DNA from 2 places in the Paenibacillus sp. MT124 genome. Region 1 is predicted to be linked to the other one. Evidence: riboswitches for the same ligand, from Rfam matches in the RefSeq annotation. Region 1 holds a riboswitch; the other holds the start of a gene.
What was found. A riboswitch is a leader RNA that binds a small molecule or an ion and turns the genes downstream of it on or off. The one in region 1 is predicted to bind glycine.
Positions count from the first base shown of each region.

Region 1 (7,841 bases):
TGCAGCCCTGCTGGGAACAGCGGGGACGGTGTTTCTGGGTCCGATGGGTGCATTTCTATTTCTCCTTATTCCCTTATGTGCCGTTTGGGGATACGAGTGCTTCAAGGATGAAGGGCTGAGCATTCAGGGCAAGCTGCTAACCCTTCGCCACCGGACCATCTCCCGCAGAACAGCGCTGATGCGCCGGCCTCATGTGGTCACAGTGGATACGGTTGCTACCCGAAGACAGCGAAGCAAGTCCTTGTTATCCGTTCGGGCGAGGCTGATGGTGAATCGGGGCGGCTTCAAAGCCATATTCCTGGAATATGGCCAGGCTAATGCCGTAAAGGAATGGTTTCGGCAGGCTTCGGATCTGACCCAAAAATGATATAGAAAAGCAACTTGGATTAAACCGACTTGAGACTGCCCGATTAACGGCAGTCTTTTTGGTACGGGAAGCCTTGCGAAACATGAAGATCGACGCCGGGCATAGTCCATTTTTTTACTGCGAAAAAGGATCAAATAGGAGATAATACAATTATTGGGTTTTAATTCAGTACTTCTTAAAATTCATGAATGAATCTGGGAGGGATCTGATGAATGAGCAATGATCGAGATCAGGAGAACGGGAAGGGCACCCAGTCAGGGGGATGGAAACATGCCGGTTTGCTCCTGGGCGGAGTAGGCATATCCAACCTGGGGGATTTTATCTACATTGTGGCCATTAATTTGATGGTGCTTAACATGACACAGTCCCCGGCGGCAGTTGCAGGCTTGTGGATTATCTCGCCGATTGCCTCGGTATGCACCAAATTCTGGTCAGGCAGTCTGATTGACCGCTACGACCAGCGGCAGCTGATGATTGGGGCGGATGTGGTGAGAGCTGTGCTCGTGGCATTGCTTCCGCTGATGCCCAGTCTATGGATGATGTACGGCATCATGTTTCTTGTCAGCATGTCCTCATCCATATTCGTGCCTTCTTCGCAGGTGTACATCACCCGGCTGGTTCCTGCTGAGCGGCGCAAGCGATTCAATTCCCTGCAGGCCATGATCAGTTCTGGTGCTTTTATTACAGGCCCAGCCATAGCCGGAGTCATGTTGATCTATCTGTCACCTGCAGCGGCGATCTATGCCAATGCAGCTTCCTTTGTGGTGTCGGCGCTCATCCTGATGTTACTGCCAAGGCTGGGCACTGGAGAGCAGAGCAGCGGTAGGGCAAGGCTAACCCCTCGTCTGATTGCCCAGGATTGGCGAGCCGTAATGCTATTCAGTCGACAAGCAGGATATGTGGTGGGCATCTATGCCTTGTTCCAGATTATTCTTGTTATTGGCATGTCGCTGGATGCACAGGAAGTGGTTTTTATCCGTCAAGTCATGAACCTGTCCGAGTCACAGTATGGTGCGTTGATGAGTGTTACTGGAGCTGGATACATGGCGGGTTCTCTGCTGGTGTGGTTGTTCGCCAAACACTTGTCCATCCGTCACATGATGGGCGGAGGCGTGCTCTTGGTTGCGCTTGGTTATTTCCTGTTCGCTCGTTCGTTTTCGTTCGAGCTTGCCGCATTCGCCTTTATTCTGCTTGGGTTGTGTTCGGCGCCGGCAAACACGGGACTGGTCACCTTTTATCAGAATAATATACCGGTAGACTTGATGGGGCGAATGAGCAGCGTACTTGGACTCATGCTGAGTGCATTGCAGGTCATTTCGATTTTGGTCATGGGTGTAGTTGCCGAAGTGGTCTCTCTTCGAACGGTATATACGGTCGTTTCGGCAGTTCTGATGCTGGGTGCCCTTCTGTTATGGCTTACGAGCTGGCTTCCTTCAAGACAGTCATATTATAAGGATCACAGCTCTTCCTCAAAATCACTACATAGCTAGTCTATATCCTATTGGAAACTGAACGATTCCGTGGAAAGCTGCATATAATATTAGAGGAATTTTGCCAAGATGATAATGATGCGTTACTTTTGTTGACATTACGTGTGTTGCATATTAATCTGTTATATGAATGATCAATCTCACAAGGACAACGTTTGATATGTGTTCAAGCGAATATATACGATACAGCGGATGAAAACGAGCGGGAGAGACCTGGGCAGGCCACTGGTTTCAGTAGGCTGCCAGGCACCGAAGGAGCAAGCCGCTGCGCACCCGGCGCAGGTGGTTAATCTCTCAGGTAAATGTACCATCGTTGGACGCAGCTCTGGAGAGTGCGCGAATGCGCCACCCAAGGGGTATATGATGAGAAGGGTACCCCATGGGGCGGCCTCTGATCATGAAACTCTCAGGTAACGAGGACAGAGAGAGGGCCTAAGGCCTTCTACTGTCCTTTTTTGATGTCATCATTCAGTAATGAAGGAACATTATGGTGCATGTCTGGATGGATATGACGATATGGAGGGGTACAGGATGCGATTTAAAGATGTTTTTTCAATTATCGGTCCGTCGATGACGGGCCCTTCAAGTTCACATACAGCCGGGGCAGCGAGACTGGGGAGAATTGCAAGGCAGTGGCTGGGGTGTACCCCTGAACGTGCCAGGCTGACACTGTACGGCTCATTTGCCGATACGTATCAAGGTCACGGTACGGATCTGGCATTGATTGGTGGTTTGCTTGGCTATGTCACGGATGATCCGCGGATACCGGACGCCGAGGCGTATGCCGAACAAGCGGGCATGGAGGTGGAGTTCTATACAAGTGGACTGCCTGCTCCGCATCCGAATACGGTCAAAATTGAGTTGTGGCACGGTGAGCGTCAATGTTCTCTCGTTGGTGCTTCGATTGGCGGCGGCAGTGTGTCGGTGCATGCGCTTAATGATTTTCGGGTACAGATCAGCGGGGAATTCCCCACACTCGTTCTGCGTCATGCGGACAAGGCAGGGGTGCTTGCTTCCGTGACGTCTACGATCAGCTCCTCAGGGGTTAACATCGGTTATATGCAGGTGGACCGGAAAGCCCGGGATGGCGAAGCGCTAACAGCGATGGAAATGGACGGAGCACCAAGTGCCGAGATGTTGGAACGCTTGCGTTCATTGGAGCATGTGCTGGATATTCGCGTTATTGATTTGAAGAGAGGGGTTGATCCGGATGCGCTTTAAGCACTTGCATGAACTGAATACGATCTGTACGGCTGAATCCAAAACCATTGCCCGGCTAATGATCGAGGAGCAGGTTCAGGAGACCAATACGCCGGAAGCGGACGTTGTGCGGCAGATGTCGGAATATTATCAGGTGATGAAAGAGGCTGTACGGAAAGGACTGACGGAGGACACCACCTCGCGCAGTGGCTTGACTGGCGGAGACGGCAAAAAGATGGCCGAGTATATTCGCCAGGGCGAAACCTGCTCGGGGGACGCTTCCGCACTGGCAATGGCCTATGCGCTGTGTGTATCTGAAGTCAACGCATCTATGGGCCGGATTGTGGCTACGCCGACAGCGGGTTCTTGCGGGATAATCCCCGGTGTATTCATCAGCTCCCAGGAGCGATTCGGATGGAGTGATGAGCATCTGGTGAACGGCTTATTCTGTGCAGGTGCAATTGGATATGTCATCGCCAATAACTCGTTTATTTCAGGTGCAGAGGGTGGCTGTCAGGCAGAAGTCGGTTCGGCGATCGGCATGGCAGCCGGTGCAATGGTGGAGCTGCGTGGGGGGACGCCGGAGCAGGTCGTTCATGCCGTAGGTCTCGCGTTAAAAAATACACTGGGCCTCATCTGCGATCCGGTTGCAGGGCTTGTTGAAATTCCATGCATCGTCCGCAACGGACTCGGTGCGGTAACGGCACTGGCTGCAGCCGATATGGCGCTGGCCGGGGTAAGAAGTGCCATTCCATCGGACGAAGTCATTGACGTCATGCTGGAAGTGGGAAGTACGATGCCGAGCAGGCACCGCGAGACGGCGCAGGGCGGATTGGCCCAGACGCCAACGGGCCGAAAAATGATGGAGAAGCTGGCGAAACCCAAAGCGAAGCGTGCGGAACCTGAAGCTGAGTCCGAACCACAGAACACGAAGGATAATGAGACAGAGCAGGCATAGAACGAGGCTGATAGGATAGGATTTATTATACGGGAGACAAACGGAGAAAAGCGTCCGCTGGCCTTTACAGGTCATGCAGGACGCCTTTTTTTGTTTGAAGAGAAAGAGCCTCAGCCTAACTCCGGGCTTTACAGGAGAAAGCTCCTGTAATCTATAACGATAAGAAATAAATATTTACCGTTTATCCCTGAACGATATCCGTACTTAACACGGCATAACCGTATGCTGGCAGTTCAACAGCGAGAATATCGCCGTCCCTGGCCGTGCGGTGGTTACCGTCCAACAATTCGGTCCATTCGTCCGTACCCGCCTCGAATTCAATGATCGCCGTTTCCTCCGAACGATTGAACAGAACGAGAATGCGTTCATCTTCACTTTGCCGTTCAAGAATCAGCTGGCTGCCTTCAGGACGGGCTTGCAGGAATCGGACGTGACCTTCTGCACGCAGAGCGGGATGGGCATGGCGAAGGGCGATAAGCTGCTGATAAAAGGTGAACAATTCACGGTCCTGCTTCGCCTCGTCCCATTCCATGCATTTCCGGCAGCCCGGATCATGGTCACCATCCAGCCCGATCTCGTCTCCGTAATAGATGCACGGTGTGCCCAGATAGGTGAACTGGAACAATGCTGCCAGTTTCATCTTGCGCTGATCACCTTCACACAGTGTCAGTAGTCTTGGCGTATCATGGCTATCCAGCAGGTTGAACGCCACTTCGCTGGCTTGCAGTGGATAACGTGAAAGCTGCCGTCCGATGGAATTTGCGAACGTCTCGGCATTCATTTTATTTTTGACAAAGAAACTATTCACGGCATCGGTAAACGGATAATTCATGGAAGCATCGAACTGATCACCTTGCAGCCAGGCCGAGGATTCGTTCCAGATTTCTCCGAGAATATACGCCTCTGGATTCGCAGCCTTGACCACCCGGCGGAAATCGCGCCAGAACGCATCATCCACTTCGTCCGCGACATCCAGCCGCCAGCCGTCCATGCCCACTTCCTTGATCCAATACTCGGCTACCTTCAGCAGATAGTCCTTCACCTCCGGATTTTCCGTGTTCAGCTTCGGCATGTGAGGCTCAAATCCAAAGGTCTCATACGTAGGGATGCCATCCTTCACGTCCAGCGGGAATTCATGAACATGGAACCAATCCTTGTATTTGGACTTCTCCCCGTTTTCCTGTACGTCTACAAATGGGGCAAACGTCTTCCCGGAATGATTGAACACCGCATCGAGAAGCACCCGAATACCGCGTTCATGACACAGTTTGACCAATCGTTTTACGGTGTCTGCATCACCGAAATGCCGATCTACCCGGAGGTAATCCTCGGTATCATATTTATGATTGGTGGTTGCTTCGAAGATAGGGGTAAAATAAATGGCATTAATGCCTAGCTCACTGAGGTAGTCCAGATGATCCATTACACCCTGGAGGTCGCCTCCGAAGAAGTTGGATGGTGTAGGCTCGCCGCCCCATGGTTCAACATTCTCCGGATTCAGTTCCGGATTGCCGTTGGCAAATCGCTCGGGGAAGATCTGATAGAAAACCGCATCCTTGACCCACTCAGGCGGCGTAAAGACGGCACCCTGGTGGATATAGGGGAACTGAAACATCTGCCCCGGATCGTCTGGTTCGTCTTCCTGGAAACCCGTTTCAGACATCCAGATCTGCTCGTCTCCGCTTTTGAGCAAAAAGGAGTATTTCAGACGATGGTACGGAGGCTTTATTTCACCTTCATAGTAGTCGAACATGGAGTCTGAGGTGAACTTGGTTAAAGAGATCTGCTTTTTTGTATTTTCCCATGCGTATTTGTCGCCAGTCATGGCGTATACCTCGGTGAGATCATTCTTTTTGGCACGCAGGCGCAGGCGAACAGTATCCTTATCGTAGGCATATGCCCAGTTCCGTTTGGGTTGATGATAGATGGCTTCCAGCAGCATGTTAAAACTCCTCCCGTCTACTCACTTCATATGTACTTCATGGACATCAGGCATGGCATTTCTGTAGCTGAAGATTAAGGTATAATACTAATGAGAGTAACGGAGTAATCCCTTAGATGGTGCTTCGTTCGTTCCTACATACAGCTTACTCCAATATGTTCAGATATATAATTAACCCAAAGGGTGCAGAAAGGAAACGAATCTACGCATGAAAACAAAACTGCTATACATTGAGGACGATACGGAAATCGCGACATGGGTCAGAGCTGACCTGGAGGAACGCGGTTATGAGGTCATATGGCTGGGAAGCGGTGAGGGGGCTGCCGAAGCTGCCGGGGACTGCTCCCTAATTATTTTGGATGTCATGCTGCCTGGGCTGGATGGATTTACGGTAGGACAGAGGCTCAAAAAGGAACACCCTTCCGTGCCCATCGTCATGCTCTCGGCCAGAACCTCCATCGATGACAAGCTGCATGGGCTTGATTTTGCCGATGATTATGTAACCAAGCCGTTTCATCCCGATGAGCTTGCTGCACGAATTGAAGTGCAGCTGCGCAAGGCAGGGACCACCGTTTCGTCCGATGCTGCCCTGAAGCTGGATCACCTGTCCATCTATGAGAAGGACAATCGGATCGTCAATGAGGAGACGGGGGAGGAGATTATTTTATCGGGAAAACAATTTCACATCTTCGCGTACCTGCTCAGGCATATGGGCATGATCCGTACGAAAGAACAGATTTATGAGGCTGTCTGGAATGAGCCTTATCTGGATGGGGATAAGACATTAATGGTACATATTCGCCATCTGCGCGAGAAGCTTGAACGGGATCCGGCCAATCCGTCGGTTATTCAAACCGTACGCGGGGTTGGATACCGTGTGAAGAAACCATGATCAGACGGTTCAGAAAGCGAGAGAATCCGAAGGGTCAGAGCGAAGGGGAAAATACAGGGAAACGTAAGTTTCGATTTGGCCAATCACTCATGTCCCGTTATATGATTCTGATCTTGTGTGCCGTTTTATTTGTTCCCGTCGTACTTCCCATTACCTCCATCGTATATGTGGTGATTGTGAATAACATGGGCAAGAGCAGTAATACTGCTCCTTACGGTGACGTTACCCATATAAGCAATCTCTGGTCCAATGAATCGAAGAAGCTGGAACAGGCAGCACCTGCCAAGGTAGATCAACGCATACAACAGTTACATGCCCAATATCCCAAATCTTCGATGTACAGAGTGGATGAAAATGGGGAGACCGTGTTTATTCTTGGGGGTGAAGGTGTAGAAGTAGTTGAAACTCCGGCAAATGGCTCAACCCTGACTACTCTGAAATGGCCGCTGGATGATCAGAAAAAGGTAGAAACCCGCATTCCCGCAGTATGGGATGCATCCTACACGCTGGCATTCATGAAGGAGGCCGTCTACCGTGACCCGTTAACCGTCGTTTCGTTTATAGGTGGAGGCAATGAGGACAAGGGAAAAGGCTTCATGGTCATTGAAGTGCCGAGATATCTGCTCCAAAAATCCCAGAGCAACTGGCCGATGGAGCTCCTGTATCTTGGTTTGCTGATGACGATTATTTTTCTGTTCTTCATTGTGATGTCCATTCTGTTTTTTGCACGGATTCGCAAACGCCTGATCCGTCTGCAGACAGCCATGATTACGCCAGGTAAGGAAGGCATTCCGCTTCCTGTTGATATTCGCAGATCGGACGAGATAGGTCAGCTGGAAGACTCCTTCAATCAGATGGTGTATCAGTTGACCGAAAGCCGTCACAGGGAACGTGAGGAGGAACAATTCCGCAAACGTCTCATTGCAGGACTCTCCCATGATTTGCGTACGCCACTAACGGTCATTCGTGGACATATGCATGCTCTTCACAAG
Region 1 is NZ_CM179500.1:475,283-483,123, forward strand. It holds gene AC3RCI_RS02345 (PH domain-containing protein) at 1-367, shown strand, start outside; gene AC3RCI_RS02350 (MFS transporter) at 580-1,857, shown strand; glycine riboswitch at 2,051-2,176, shown strand; glycine riboswitch at 2,181-2,282, shown strand; gene sdaAB (L-serine ammonia-lyase, iron-sulfur-dependent subunit beta) at 2,389-3,078, shown strand; gene sdaAA (L-serine ammonia-lyase, iron-sulfur-dependent, subunit alpha) at 3,068-4,015, shown strand; gene AC3RCI_RS02365 (alpha-glycosidase) at 4,197-5,957, opposite strand; gene AC3RCI_RS02370 (response regulator transcription factor) at 6,166-6,849, shown strand; gene AC3RCI_RS02375 (HAMP domain-containing sensor histidine kinase) at 6,846-7,841, shown strand, end outside.

Region 2 (7,841 bases), 2.0 Mb from region 1:
GGAAAGCACGCTGCATAATCTCGCAGCCATGTATTCAGGCACGCTCTGGTCTCCCGTAGAAGGGTAAACCGCTTTTTTATCCGAAGAAGGAATGCGACCGACGGTAAACCCCTTGCGAATGCGCACCAGCGCAACGGACAGCTGAATAAGCAATTTGGTATACTGTCGCTCCGGAATATTTTCGAGCCAGTCAATATCCGGCTGCCACAACGCATTCTCGACCGTCAGTACATCACGATGGCCAATCATGCCCAGCAGCTTCTGGTTCACCTTGGAAATCCCCTGGTCAGGTTGCCTTCCGAACAGATCAGATTCATCCAGATATTCAAGCGCAAGTCCTGCGATTGCTGCGCGGTAGGCCGTTTCACTGCCATTGATCTTCACTCCGTATCCTCGCCTGCGAACCAGCTTCAGGCCCGCTTGACGAATCCGGGGTTCCAGTTCATCCAGATCATTGCTAACGGTCGAGACCGTTACTCTCAGATCCGATGCAAGCGCCAGCAGTTTTACAGGCTCCGCCTCATCCAGCAAAATGCAAAGCATGAAGAGTTTACGCTCTTCGGGCGTAAACTCCACATATTCGTTCAGCTCCAGCTGCTCACGCAGTGAAGCCAAATCATCGGAACCAGGGTCTATGCGGACCCCGGTTCCTGATTTTTTTTCCAATTTCATGCCAAAGGGTTCAAGCCACTTCTCAATCATCTGAAGCTCCCTATGGACGGTTCGTGTACTGACTTTGACCGCAATTGCAATGTCGCCGGCGGTTACTTCCTGTGGATGTTCCAACAGGAACTCCACAATTTCACGCTGTCTTTTCGTAATACTCATATCTCAAGCCTCCGGCTCAGGGAAAACGATCGCAACCTGTTATTTCAGGCGTTCAACGAGTGCATCGTATTCCGGGCTTTTTAGGAAGTTATCGATGGATATATGTTCTGCGTTCGGTGCCACGCTGCGTGCACGGTCCGTCAATGTCTTCTGCGTAATAACAACGTCAGCGTCCTGCGGAATATCACTGATTGCCGTGTTGGTTACCGCAACGTCAATCCCTTCAGCTTTCATCTTCTTGCGGAGAATGGAAGCCCCCATGGCACTTGAACCCATACCTGCATCACAGGAGAAGACGATTTTCTTCACATCGGTTTTTGCTTTTACAGTTGAAGAAGCCAAATCCGCAGCTCTGTCTGCTTCACGATTATCTGCTGTAATAGCAGCATTCGCTGTATTGCCTTGACTCTTCATGTCTTTCATGCGATTCGCTGCAGACTCCAGATCTTCTTCTTTTTGCTTACCTGTTTTCAGCAGCAGTGCTGCAACCAGGAAGGATACGATAGCAGCCACAGCCACCCCGGCGAGCATCGGCAGATATCCACCTTTTGGCGTTAACAGGGAATATGCAATGATACTACCCGGTGAAGGTGCTGAGACCAGTCCTGCTCCGGTGAGCATGAAGGTTGCTGTACCTGCCACGCCGCCTGCGATTGCCGCAAGAATCAGAATCGGTTTCATCAGAATGTAAGGGAAATAAATTTCATGAATTCCCCCGAAGAAGTGGATGATAACCGCACCCGGTGCGGAAGATCTTGCTGTTCCACGACCGAAGAAGCAGTAAGCCAGCAGGATACCAAGTCCGGGACCCGGGTTCGATTCAAGCATGTATAATACGGATTGACCCAATTCTCTCGCTTGATCTGTTGCAATCGGTGTTAGAATGCCGTGGTTGATTGCATTGTTCAGGAACAATACCTTCCCTGGTTCAATGATCAGGTTGACGAGTGGGAGCAATCCCAGATTCATCAGCCCCTGTACACCAGCCGATAATACGGTGCTAATTCCTTCTACAGCAGGTCCGATACCCAGCAGTGCAATGATCGCCAGGATACCACCGATAATACCGGCAGAGAAGTTATTAACCAACATCTCGAACCCTGCTTTGATCTTGCCTTCAACGGCTTTATCGAACTTTTTGATGATCCATGCAGCCAGTGGTCCGGCAATCATGGCACCCAGGAACATCGGAATGTCACTGCCGACGATAACCCCTATAGTCATGATGGCACCAATGACACCACCACGCTGGCCATGCACCATCGTACCTCCAGTGTAACCGATAAGCAGTGGCAGCAAATATTTGATCATCGGATCTACTAACGTTGCAATCGTTTCGTTAGGGAACCAGCCTGTTTTGATAAACATGGCCGTAATTAATCCCCATGCAATAAATGCACCCATATTCGGCATAACCATGCCGCTCAGGAATCGGCCAAAACGCTGAACGCCTACCCGGAGACCGCCTTTGGAATTGGACGTTTGGTCCAAGTTACTCATTGTATTATCCTCCTCGGATCAAGTAGTTATCATTTATGAAAAGGGTATCATTTCTCCCCTGCTGTTATCCTAAGCCAGATTGGTCTCCGGTTCAACGAAATGAAAGCGTACTTTCGTCATGATCATTGATGACAACATTGTGTTTATGTAATCGTTTTTATGATGATGAGAGGGCTCTAACCATTGATATACTTGGTTTTTTTCGTGTGTGACTTATATCATTTACGCTGTTGATTCCAATAATATAGCTTGTGCGATTCAGCCTTATTCCATCCTGTTTAAGTGCCTCAAATGGCAACAAGCCACTCCTGGAGGACACGAAAAAGCCTGCATGAGCACCAAGGCTCACACAGGCTCTGAAGACGTGCACGACCGTCCAATGTATGAAAAAATCATGGATTAATAAAGGTTATTTAGTGCAAATACATTCTACTCCTCGATGTGCTTACGATATGCATCAGCATTCATCAGTTTAGACAACGCTGCTGTCAAATCACCTTCAACACGAATCTCAATCATCCAGCCTTCTTCGTAAGGCGAACTGTTGACGAGTTCAGGTGCATCCTGCAGTGCTTCATTCACAGCAATAATCGAACCACTTACCGGAGAAAACAAATCCGAAACCGTCTTCACGGATTCAATCGTACCAATGCTGTCTTCCGCTTTTACATCCGATTCAAGGTCAGGCAATTCCACAAACACAATGTCACCCAGCTGATGCTGCGCGAACTCGGTAATGCCGATCCGTACAGTATCCTCCCCTACGGTTTGCACCCACTCGTGCTCTTCACTGTACAGGAAATCACTTTTCAATTCGCTCATCGATATCCGCCTCGCTTTTCATTAATGAGTGCATGCGTCCTTCGGCCAACCCTTTTTCCCAGAACATAGCGTAAGATATTTTTGATTGAAATGTCAAGATACCTCACAAATTATTTGATTTTTGATGATTACGCCTGTAACGCAAACACCCTCACTCTACATATAATGGGTAATATTAGAATAGTAAGCGCACTCTTTTTATATACACGAACAATAAATTGGGATTTATAAATATTATTCGGTTTTTTATCGATTTCTGTGATATCGTTCTTGACATCGATAGTGGATTCACGTTTTAATGAGAGAGTAAATGTTAATCGTTGTGTGCATCACCCGCGGATGAATGTAAAGGGAGAGATTACCCGTGACGCCCAACTCTGGGATGCATGCGGTAACGCCGAAGGAGTAAACCACCCGACAAGCGGGAGGTGAATCTCTCAGGCAAAAGGACTTTTACGGGACGCAACTCTGGAGAGCATCTATTCGCTCGGAATGGGCGTTATGATCACCCAAGGGGAAACCTGCTGCAACCTATTGGCGGGGTAACTCTCAGGTACCAAGGACAGAGCCTAAGAATACAGCGTGCTTCTGGCATGCCGGTTCTTTGGCCTGTCCTTTTCCTTTTTCCCAAAAAAACGAAAGTCAGGATCGAGCCGGCGCTGTCATCAGCAGCCTTAACCATACTTATCCAAGAAAAGAATCATTCATGTTATACACTCGGCCCGGTAGCGGCCATAACGAGGTGATTTGATGTCCGATTTGCTTAGAACTCCACTCTATCCACTTTATCAGCAATATGAAGGTGTACGGTGCATCGATTTTGGAGGCTGGGAGCTTCCGGTGCAATTCAGCGGGATTCAGAAGGAACATGAAGCGGTGCGCGAACGGGCTGGGCTGTTCGATGTATCCCACATGGGTGAATTCACGGTGCAGGGTGAACAGGCCGAAGCATTTTTGCAGAAACTGACGACCAACGACGTGACCGCACTGGTTCCTGGCCAGGCACAATACACGTTAATGTGTTACCCGGACGGTGGCGTAGTGGACGATCTGCTCGTATACAAGCTGGAAGATCAGCATTATATGCTCGTCGTGAATGCCTCTAATATTGACAAGGACTGGGCCTGGCTGCAAGAGCACATGGTTCCTGGGGTGAGCATGACGAACGACTCCGCAGAAACAGCTCTACTGGCTCTACAGGGCCCGCTTGCTGCAGACATCATCGGAAAAGTTACAGATACTGACGTATCCATAATCGAGCCTTTTCGTTTTGTACAGCATGCTGAGGTCTGTGGTGTAAAACTGCTGCTGTCCCGCACCGGTTATACCGGAGAAGACGGCTTCGAACTATACGTACAGGCAGATCAGGCCGCTGCGGTCTGGAACGGATTGATGGAGGCGGGCGCTGATTACGGTCTGGTTCCGGCTGGACTTGGTGCACGGGATACACTTCGATTCGAAGCGAAGCTGCCCCTCTATGGACAGGAATTATCGCCGACCATTTCACCGCTGGAAGCAGGCGTTGGCATGTTTGTGAAGCTGAATGCCGGACCTTTTATCGGGCACGAAGCACTATTGCAGCAAAAAAATGATGGACCTGCCCGCAAACTGGTCGGCATTGAAGTACTGGAACGCGGGATTCCACGTCCCCACTATCCCATCTACGCGGAAGGCGTGCAGATCGGGGAAGTAACAACCGGTACACAGTCCCCTACGCTGAAGCGCAATCTGGGGCTCGCCCTAATTAACAGCCAATATGCTGCACTCGGCACCCCGCTCGAGATTGAGATTCGTGGCAAAAAGCTGAAAGCCGAAGTTGTGAAGACCCCTTTTCATAAACGGACACGTACGTCAAAGACACCTACCCAAGGAGCTGATCAAGCATGAGCAAGCACCGCTATATTCCCATGACTGAACAGGATCAGAGCGCCATGCTCGCAACCATCGGTGTGGACACGATTGAAGATCTGTTCCAGGACATCCCGCAGGAGATTCGTTATCAAGGCAAGCTGCCTGTCTCCTCCAAACTGGATGAATACGCACTGACACGCCACATGTCGAAGCAGGCTGGCGCCAATGCCAATTTTGAGACACATGCCAGTTTCCTGGGCGCAGGCATATATGATCATCATATCCCTTCCGTGATTAATCACGTCATTTCCCGTTCCGAGTTCTATACCGCCTATACGCCATATCAGCCCGAAATCAGTCAGGGCGAGCTCCAGGCGATCTTCGAATTCCAATCGTATATCTGTGAACTGACTGGCATGGCTGTAGCCAATGCGAGCATGTATGATGGCGCGACCGCATTTGCAGAAGCAGGGAATCTGGCCGCAGCGGCAACTCGCCGCAAACAGCTAATCGTTTCCCGTACCGTTCATCCTGAAGCCCGTCAAGTGTTGAAGGCTTACGCCCATGGTCTGAATTTGGAGATTGTCGAGATTGGTTATCAGAACGGGGTGACCGATTGGGATGCCCTTCAAGCCGCCGTATCGGATGATACCGCAGCTGTCATGATCCAGAGTCCGAACTTCTTCGGTGCCGTGGAAAATGTAAAACAGGCTGCAGACCTTGCGCATGCGCACAAGGGTCTGCTCGTGGTCAGCGCAAACCCGCTGGCGCTTGGTATGCTCGAAGCTCCAGGCAAGCTGGGTGCTGACATCGTTGTCGGTGATGCACAGCCCCTTGGCATCTCCGCTTCGCTCGGTGGTCCGACATGTGGATATTTCGCTGTATCCCAGGCTCATATGCGCCGGATTCCGGGCCGAATCGTTGGCCAGACAACGGATCGCAACAGCAAACGCGGTTTTGTACTGACGCTCCAAGCACGTGAACAGCATATCCGCCGCGAAAAGGCGACATCCAATATTTGCTCCAATCAGGCATTGCTTGCCCTAAGCGCTTCGGTGTATATGTCTACTATGGGAAGACAGGGCATGATTGATGTGGCTGACCTGAATTTGCAAAAGAGTCATTATGCTCTTCAAGCACTGACAGCAATTCCTGGAGTCAGCCTGACCTTTAAAGCCCCCACATTCAATGAGTTTGTCATTCAGCTGCCTGAAGGGACAGACGTCGATGCCCTTCAGTTGAAGCTGCTGGATGCCGGTTTCATCGGAGGATATGAACTTGGACGGGATTACCCGGAGCTTGCGGGGCATATGCTGGTCGCTGTTACGGAACGGCGCAGTAAGGAAGAGATTGACGAATTCGCACGTGTATTGGAGGGATCGCTGTGACTCAGGAAATGACAACCATCCAAGGACAGCCGGAAACGGCAGCTCCTTCCCAAGCCGAAACCAGCACGCAACAAATGACACAAGCAGCATCGCCTGCTCCAGAGCAATCACTGATCTTTGAACTGAGCAGCCCGGGTCGTGTCGCTTACTCCCTGCCTGAATGCGATGTTCCGCGTCAAGATCCTGCTAGCTTGATTCCCCGGGAAATGCTTCGTTCGGAAGCAGCTGCACTGCCTGAGGTATTTGAAGTAGATGTCATTCGTCACTATACTGCCCTTTCCCGCCGGAACTTCGGGGTAGATAACGGATTCTATCCACTCGGATCTTGTACGATGAAGTATAATCCGAAGATTAACGAGGATGTTGCTCGCTACAATGGATTTGCCAAAATCCATCCGTATCAGCCTGAATCCAGTATTCAAGGTGCACTTGAGTTGCTCTACACGTTGCAAAACGACCTTGCAGGTCTGACTGGCATGGACGCGGTGACCCTGCAACCAGCTGCTGGTGCGCATGGTGAATGGACCGGACTCATGATGATTCGTGCCTATCACGAAGGTCGTGGTGAGCAACGGACCAAAGTCATTGTCCCGGATTCTTCACACGGCACCAACCCGGCAAGTGCAACCGTGGCTGGCTTTGAGACGGTAACCATCCCTTCCCGTGCAGACGGTCTGGTCGATCTGGATGCACTGCGTGCGGCCGTTGGGCCGGACACTGCGGCCCTGATGCTGACCAATCCAAATACCCTGGGATTGTTTGAAAAGGACATTCAGGAGATTGCCTCCATCGTGCATCAAGCCGGCGGCCTTCTCTATTATGACGGAGCCAACTCCAATGCCATTATGGGTATTACCCGTCCTGGGGACATGGGCTTCGATGTCGTGCATCTGAATTTGCACAAAACGATGAGTACTCCGCATGGTGGAGGTGGTCCTGGTGCGGGACCCGTCGGCGTAAAAAATCGTCTGATTCCGTTCCTGCCAAAACCGATGGTGATCAAGAACGATCAGGGACAATATGCCCTGGATCGGGAAGGAGATCAATCGATTGGTCGAGTCAAAGCGTATTACGGCAACTTCGGTATCTTGGTACGCGCCTATGCCTACATTCGTACGTACGGACCTGAAGGCTTGCGCCGGGTATCCGAATGTGCCGTACTCAATGCAAACTATATGATGGCACGTCTTGCACCTTATTACGAAATTCCGTACCCAGGCGTATGTAAGCATGAATTTGTCATGTCTGGCCGGGGCCTGAAGCAATATGGTGTAAGAACATTGGATGTAGCCAAACGACTGCTTGATTTCGGGTATCATCCACCAACCGTCTACTTCCCGCTCAACGTAGAGGAATGTATCATGATTGAACCAACGGAAACAGAGAGCAAAGAAACGCTGGATGGCTTTATCGATACGATGATTCGTATTGCCAAGGAAGCAGAAGAGACAC
Region 2 is NZ_CM179500.1:4,996,054-5,003,894, forward strand. It holds gene AC3RCI_RS22575 (BglG family transcription antiterminator) at 1-828, opposite strand, end outside; gene AC3RCI_RS22580 (PTS mannitol transporter subunit IIBC) at 868-2,328, opposite strand; gene gcvH (glycine cleavage system protein GcvH) at 2,758-3,150, opposite strand; glycine riboswitch at 3,490-3,613, shown strand; glycine riboswitch at 3,617-3,718, shown strand; gene gcvT (glycine cleavage system aminomethyltransferase GcvT) at 3,901-5,037, shown strand; gene gcvPA (aminomethyl-transferring glycine dehydrogenase subunit GcvPA) at 5,034-6,389, shown strand; gene gcvPB (aminomethyl-transferring glycine dehydrogenase subunit GcvPB) at 6,464-7,841, shown strand, end outside.
Region 2: another riboswitch for glycine. It lies ahead of gcvT (glycine cleavage system aminomethyltransferase GcvT); the one in region 1 lies ahead of sdaAB (L-serine ammonia-lyase, iron-sulfur-dependent subunit beta).